2 regions of the Trinickia sp. LjRoot230 genome follow, and region 1 is predicted to be linked to the other one. Evidence: predicted binding sites of a transcription regulator. Region 1 holds the regulator's gene; the other holds the start of a gene.
What was found. The regulator LexA, encoded in region 1, represses DNA repair genes until DNA is damaged. The targets are predictions, from matches to a motif close to ACTGTATNNNNATACAGT.
Positions count from the first base shown of each region.

Region 2: ACSQ20_RS14125 (PA0069 family radical SAM protein) is a predicted target of LexA. The motif match lies at 2,137-2,154, and genes of this name have one in related genera.

Region 1 covers NZ_CAXUQX020000001.1:2,200,375-2,203,803, reverse strand. The annotation lists gene ACSQ20_RS10300 (universal stress protein) at 35-538, shown strand; gene ACSQ20_RS10295 (DUF2939 domain-containing protein) at 573-1,217, opposite strand; gene ACSQ20_RS10290 (hypothetical protein) at 1,258-1,575, opposite strand; gene lexA (transcriptional repressor LexA) at 1,593-2,240, opposite strand; gene ACSQ20_RS10280 (sulfate ABC transporter substrate-binding protein) at 2,504-3,429, shown strand, end outside.
Region 2 covers NZ_CAXUQX020000001.1:3,103,072-3,106,500, reverse strand. The annotation lists rRNA gene ACSQ20_RS14135 (23S ribosomal RNA) at 1-1,738, shown strand, start outside; rRNA gene rrf (5S ribosomal RNA) at 1,930-2,043, shown strand; gene ACSQ20_RS14125 (PA0069 family radical SAM protein) at 2,250-3,356, shown strand; gene ACSQ20_RS14120 (hypothetical protein) at 3,390-3,429, opposite strand, start outside.

The DNA of each region.
Region 1 (3,429 bases):
ATGTCTGCGGTTGACGCGGAAAAGGGAGGCCACCATGGCAAGTTACAACAAGATTCTGCTCTGTTATGACGGCACGCGCGAAGGCCGCAAGGCACTGCGCTGCGGTGCCGATCTCGCCCTCGATCTCAAGGCCGAGACGCATTTACTGTCAGTCGTCGATATGCGAACGAGCATTGCGCAAAGCGCCGGGCTGCTGACCGACGTGGCCTGCGGCCGCTTTGAAGATGCGGCGCGTGAAATACTGCAAGAAGGCGTGGATTGGCTCGCCGAACGCGGTGTGAGTGCCCACGGGCATTTCGCGTTCGGACATCCGATCGATGAGATCGCTCGGCTGGCAGCCGACTTGAAAGTCGATCTTGTCGTGGTGGGGCACCGTACGCGTAGCGGCTTGTCGCGGTGGTGGATGGGGTCAGGCAATACGCTGTTGCTCGACCGTGTGTCATGCAGCATTTTGGTCGCTGTATCGGCGGCGCACGAGCAGGAACCGGTAGCGGCAGTGCCCGCTCAAGCTGGGGCAGGGGCCGGCACAGAGAGCTGACCGCGCGTTTTGCCGACGATGCCTTGCTTTCGGCTCACTGGTTCAAATTGACGCCAACGAGCTTCCATGAGAACCAGCCGTCGCGGTGCAGGATCACGCTATACGGGCGGCTTGCAGCGTCACGGCGGTAGGTCACGACAAACTCGTCGATTGCGCGATAACCCGCGGCAGCGCGCGGAGGCTGTGCCGGTGCTTGGGATTCGGCTTGCGCAGGCGGGGCGCCTTCCGAGCTAGACTGTGCTGTATCAGCCGGCGCCTGCTGTGCAGATGGCGGCGCCGGGGGTGTCTCGCCAGGTTCTCCGCGAGGCGGCATGCCGTCGAGCAGTGCCGCTACGCCGTCGGGTGTCGCATATGCGTCGACGAGCGGCCCGATCAGCGCCATGCCGACGAGCGCACCTAATGCAGCGAACGGATGGTCCCGCTTTTGGGCATCGATGCGCCGGGCCAACAGTTCGGTCACTTGTTGTTTTAAGCTGATCTGCAACGCAGGGTAATCGACATATCGATTGACCGTATCGGCATCGCGCGCATCGGCCGCACGCTTGAGCCGATCGAGCACAAGATAGGGCGACGCATAGGCGTACGCCACGATGGCAAAAATGACGACGGCCACCAACACCCCTGCCACGAGGGCGAAGGGATGGCGGCGTCCGGCACGTGGGTTGTCGTTTTTTATCATGGACCAGAGGCTTATTCCGATAGGGGCTAGCACCCCGGCTTTAGCCAAGGGTGGCGGGCCGCAAACCCGCTTTTTCCTCGTCGATACAGCGATCTATCATCCTGCATACCGCATCGATGGTTCCGACCAAAATGACGCGCGAAGCGCCATGGTACACGCGTACCGGTGCACGGCGTGCCGCCTCGGCATGCAAGGCGCTGTTGAGTGATACGCGCGCAAACGCGGGCATCGTCGCCGGTTGTGCAGGCAGCGCGGGTTCCGACGGGAATGCATCGATTGGCGGGCAAGCGATGAGGCTGCGCAGATGCCGCAGCCGGCCGAAGCGACGAAAAGGCATGAGGCGGGCAAGGCGATCCATGACGACTCCCGTGATATTCAAAATTCGGTTGGGCGAATGAGGCCGACGGCAATGCCTTCGAGCGCGAAATCCGCAGTGCCGGCCTTCACAAAGATGTTCTCGTAATCAGGGTTTTCGGCGATCAACTCGATGCCGTCGGACCGACGCTTCAGACGCTTGACGGTGACGTCGTCCCCGATGCGCGCGACGATGATTTGCCCGTCCTTCGCCTCGCTACGCTTTTGCACCGCGAGCAGATCGCCATCGAAGATGCCTGCGTCACGCATCGACAGCCCGCGCACCTTCAGCAGGTAGTCCGGTTTGCTCGAAAAAAGCGCCGGGTCGCACGCGTAGTGCTGCGAGATATGCTCCTGAGCCAGGATCGGGCTACCCGCTGCGACGCGCCCGACCAGCGGCAGCGACAACTGCATCAGCGCCGCGTGCGGCAATGTCAATTGTCGTGGCGCGTCCTCACCCGCCAGAAGCCGAATGCCGCGCGATGCGCCGGCCGCAAGCTCAATCGCCCCTTTACGCGCCAGCGCGCGCAGGTGTTCCTCCGCTGAATTGGCCGAGCTGAAGCCAAGCGCGGCCGCGATCTCCGCGCGGGTAGGCGGAAAGCCGCTGTGCTCGATCGATTGCCGGATCAAGTCGAAAACCTGCTGCTGTCGTGCTGTCAGTTTGATCATGGGCTCACTGTATGAATGAACAGGTGGCTGTATTTTTATACAGTATCGCCGCGATTTCAAGTAAACGTTGCGACCCTAGCCGTCTAGTTGCTCTTAGCAGTTTTTCGTATAAAAAAATGAATAATCATTCGTTTCAGATATAAGGCCTATTGGCTAGACTCGCCCGATCTTGGATAGAAACGCCGAACGGCGAAGGGGCTCGAATGAGCAAATGGGGAACGGGTTGGTCCGGCGCGCGTCGCTGGGCATTGCGCGTGTGGGAGATGAGCGCCGCAGCGGTGCTGGTGCTGGGGGCGACTGTGGCTGTGCCGGCGCTCGCGCAGACGACGCTTCTAAATGTCTCGTACGACCCGACGCGCGAGCTCTACCAGGAAATAGACAAAGCGTTTGCCGCGCAGTGGAAGGCGCAGACAGGCGAGTCGGTCGCAATCCGGCAATCGCACGGTGGCTCGGGCGCACAGGCGCGCTCGGTGCTCGATGGTCTGCAAGCCGATGTGGTGACCCTCGGGCTCGCCTACGACATCGACGTGCTCGCCGCGCGCGGCCTTATTGCGCCCGATTGGCAAAAACGTCTGCCCGATAACGCGACGCCTTATACGTCGACAATCGTATTCCTCGTGCGCCATGGCAACCCGAAGCACATCAAGGACTGGGACGATCTGGTCAAGCCTGGCGTGTCGATCGTCACGCCGAACCCCAAGACCTCGGGTGGCGCGCGCTGGAACTACCTGGCGGCTTGGGCCTTTGCGCTCAATCGGCCCGGCGGCGACGCGGCGCAGGCCAAGGCATTCGTCACCCAGCTTTATCGCAACGCCGGAGTGCTCGATTCAGGCGCGCGCGGCGCGACAACCAGCTTTGTCCAGCGAGGTTTGGGCGATGTGCTGATCGCATGGGAAAACGAGGCGTTCCTCGTGCAAAAAGAGTTCGGCGCCGACAAGTTCGACATCGTCGTGCCGTCGGCCAGCATTCTCGCCGAGCCGCCGGTTGCCGTCGTCGACCAAGTGGTTGCCAAACGCGGCACGCGCAAGCTGTCCGAAGCCTATTTGCGGTTCCTTTATAGCGATGAGGGGCAACGGATTGCCGCTCGCAACTTCTATCGCCCGCGTTCGACGAAGGTACCCGCTGAACTGACGGCGCGGTTTCCAAAGCTCAAGCTCTATACCGTCGATGCAACCTTCGGCGGGTGGAC
Region 2 (3,429 bases), 900 kb from region 1:
CCGAAGCTGCGGATGCGCACGCAAGTGCGCATGGTAGGAGAGCGTTCCGTAAGCCTGCGAAGGTGCACCGAAAGGTGTGCTGGAGGTATCGGAAGTGCGAATGCTGACATGAGTAGCGATAAAGGGGGTGAAAGGCCCCCTCGCCGTAAGCCCAAGGTTTCCTACGCAACGTTCATCGGCGTAGGGTGAGTCGGCCCCTAAGGCGAGGCAGAAATGCGTAGCTGATGGGAAGCAGGTCAATATTCCTGCACCATTGTGAGATGCGATGGGGGGACGGATCGCGGAAGGTTGTCCGGGTGTTGGACGTCCCGGTCGCTGCATTGGAGAAGGCGCTTAGGCAAATCCGGGCGCGTAATTCAAGGGTGTGGCGCGAGCGGCTTTAAGCTGCGAAGCAATCGGAAGGGGTCCCAAGAAAAGCCTCTAAGCTTCAGTCTCACAATGACCGTACCGCAAACCGACACAGGTGGGCGAGATGAGTATTCTAAGGCGCTTGAGAGAACTCGGGAGAAGGAACTCGGCAAATTGGTACCGTAACTTCGGGATAAGGTACGCCCCTGTAGCTTGACTGGCCTGCGCCAGAAGGGTGAAGGGGTTGCAATAAACTGGTGGCTGCGACTGTTTAATAAAAACACAGCACTCTGCAAACACGAAAGTGGACGTATAGGGTGTGACGCCTGCCCGGTGCCGGAAGATTAAATGATGGGGTGCAAGCTCTTGATTGAAGTCCCGGTAAACGGCGGCCGTAACTATAACGGTCCTAAGGTAGCGAAATTCCTTGTCGGGTAAGTTCCGACCTGCACGAATGGCGTAACGATGGCCACACTGTCTCCTCCCGAGACTCAGCGAAGTTGAAGTGTTTGTGATGATGCAATCTCCCCGCGGCTAGACGGAAAGACCCCATGAACCTTTACTGTAGCTTTGCATTGGACTTTGAACCGATCTGTGTAGGATAGGTGGGAGGCTATGAAGCGTGAACGCTAGTTTGCGTGGAGCCGTCCTTGAAATACCACCCTGGTTTGTTTGAGGTTCTAACCTTGGGCCCTGAATCGGGCTCGGGGACCGTGCATGGTAGGCAGTTTGACTGGGGCGGTCTCCTCCCAAAGCGTAACGGAGGAGTACGAAGGTACGCTAGGTACGGTCGGAAATCGTGCTGATAGTGCAATGGCATAAGCGTGCTTAACTGCGAGACCGACAAGTCGAGCAGGTGCGAAAGCAGGTCATAGTGATCCGGTGGTTCTGTATGGAAGGGCCATCGCTCAACGGATAAAAGGTACTCTGGGGATAACAGGCTGATACCGCCCAAGAGTTCATATCGACGGCGGTGTTTGGCACCTCGATGTCGGCTCATCTCATCCTGGGGCTGTAGCCGGTCCCAAGGGTATGGCTGTTCGCCATTTAAAGAGGTACGTGAGCTGGGTTTAAAACGTCGTGAGACAGTTTGGTCCCTATCTGCCGTGGGCGTTGGATATTTGAAGGGGGCTGCTCCTAGTACGAGAGGACCGGAGTGGACGAACCTCTGGTGTACCGGTTGTCACGCCAGTGGCATCGCCGGGTAGCTATGTTCGGAAGAGATAACCGCTGAAAGCATCTAAGCGGGAAACTCGCCTTAAGATGAGATATCCCCGGGGCTTCGAGCCCCTTGAAGGGTCGTTCCAGACCAGAACGTTGATAGGTCGGGTGTGTACACGCAGTAATGCGTTCAGCTAACCGATACTAATTGCCCGTAAGGCTTGATCCTATAACCGGAGCGTTTTGCGCTCAGAGTTATCGCTTTAGCGATTACTCTGGGCTCACCCCCGTCAGGGGGCCACACGCCAACCCAGGTTTGAGGCGCGTTTGCCAACCACAATCACCACCCCGCTGTAACCATTACTCTTCTTCCCAGATTGGCTGGCCCGTGCTCACCCAAGCACCCAGCTACAAGTCATGCCTGATGACCATAGCGAGTCGGTCCCACCCCTTCCCATCCCGAACAGGACCGTGAAACGACTCCACGCCAATGATAGTGCGGATTGCCCGTGTGAAAGTAGGTAATCGTCAGGCTCCCTATGCCGTATCCAACCCCCCGTTCAGCCACAGCGCTCACGGGGGGTTGTTGCTTTTGGGCGCAAAAGCTGGTTCGCCGTTCCCTTGACTGCTGTATGTATATACAGTAAAAGAGCAAATGAAGAACGTTGGACCCGCACGCGTCAATTGATGCTTTCTTGCCTTGAGAAAAGGCGAATTGCGCGTGCCAAGAGAGCTGGACAATGGACGATCTCGACGCCGAATATCCCATTGCGCCCCCTGCGCCCCGAAAGGGACGGGGCGCCGTTACCAATCTTCAAGGCCGCTATGAGCGCGAGGTGCGCGAGACAGCTGACGATGGCTGGGGGGTGCCGCTCGAAGACGATGGCTCCACAGTTTTACGAACCGAGGTCTTCGAAGAGCGCGCGAAGAGCATCCTGACGCGCAATGCATCGCCCGATATTCCTTTCAGCGTTTCACTCAACCCATATCGCGGTTGCGAGCACGGGTGCATCTATTGTTTTGCCCGTCCAACGCATAGTTATCTTGGTCTCTCGCCGGGTCTTGATTTTGAAAGCCGCATTTACGCAAAGATCAATGCGCCTGAATTGCTTGAGCAAGCGCTGTCGAAAAAAGGCTACGTGCCCGAGCCCATCGCACTCGGCGTGAACACCGATGCATATCAACCCGTCGAGCGCGAGCTGCGCATCACGCGCCGGGTAATCGAAATCCTGCACAAGCACGGACACCCCTTCGCGGCGATTACCAAATCATCGTTGATCGAACGCGATCTCGATCTGCTCGCGCCCATGGCCGCACGCGGGCAAGTCATGGCAGCAGTCACATTGACCACGCTCGATACGGAGATCGCACGCACTCTGGAGCCCAGAGCTGCCGCCCCCGCCCGCCGGCTGCGCACGATTCGCGCATTGAGCGAGGCGGGCGTGAACGTCGGCGTCAGCATCGCGCCTGTCATCCCTTTCGTGACAGAACCCGACCTTGAACGGCTGTTGCAAGCATGTGCGGAGGCCGGCGCGACAAGCGCCAGCTATATCGTGCTGCGGCTGCCATGGGAGGTCGCGCCGCTTTTCAAGGACTGGCTCCTTGCGCATTTTCCGCAGCGAGCCGAGCGCGTCATGGCGCGAATCCACGATATGCGCGGCGGCAAAGACTACGACGCTTCATTTGCTCATCGAATGAAGGGCGAGGGCGCGTGGGCCCAGTTGCTCAAACAGCGTTTCGACAAAGCAGCCAAACGGTTCGGGCTCAACGAGCGGCGGCACGGCATACTCGACATGTCGCATTTCAGGCCGCCCGCGGCGTCGAACCCGCAGTTGAGCCTTTTCTGAGTCCGGCGTGTGGCTGTAACGGGCGGCTGCCGGCTACTGGCCAAGCGATCTCGCGACATCGCCCTGCGACTCG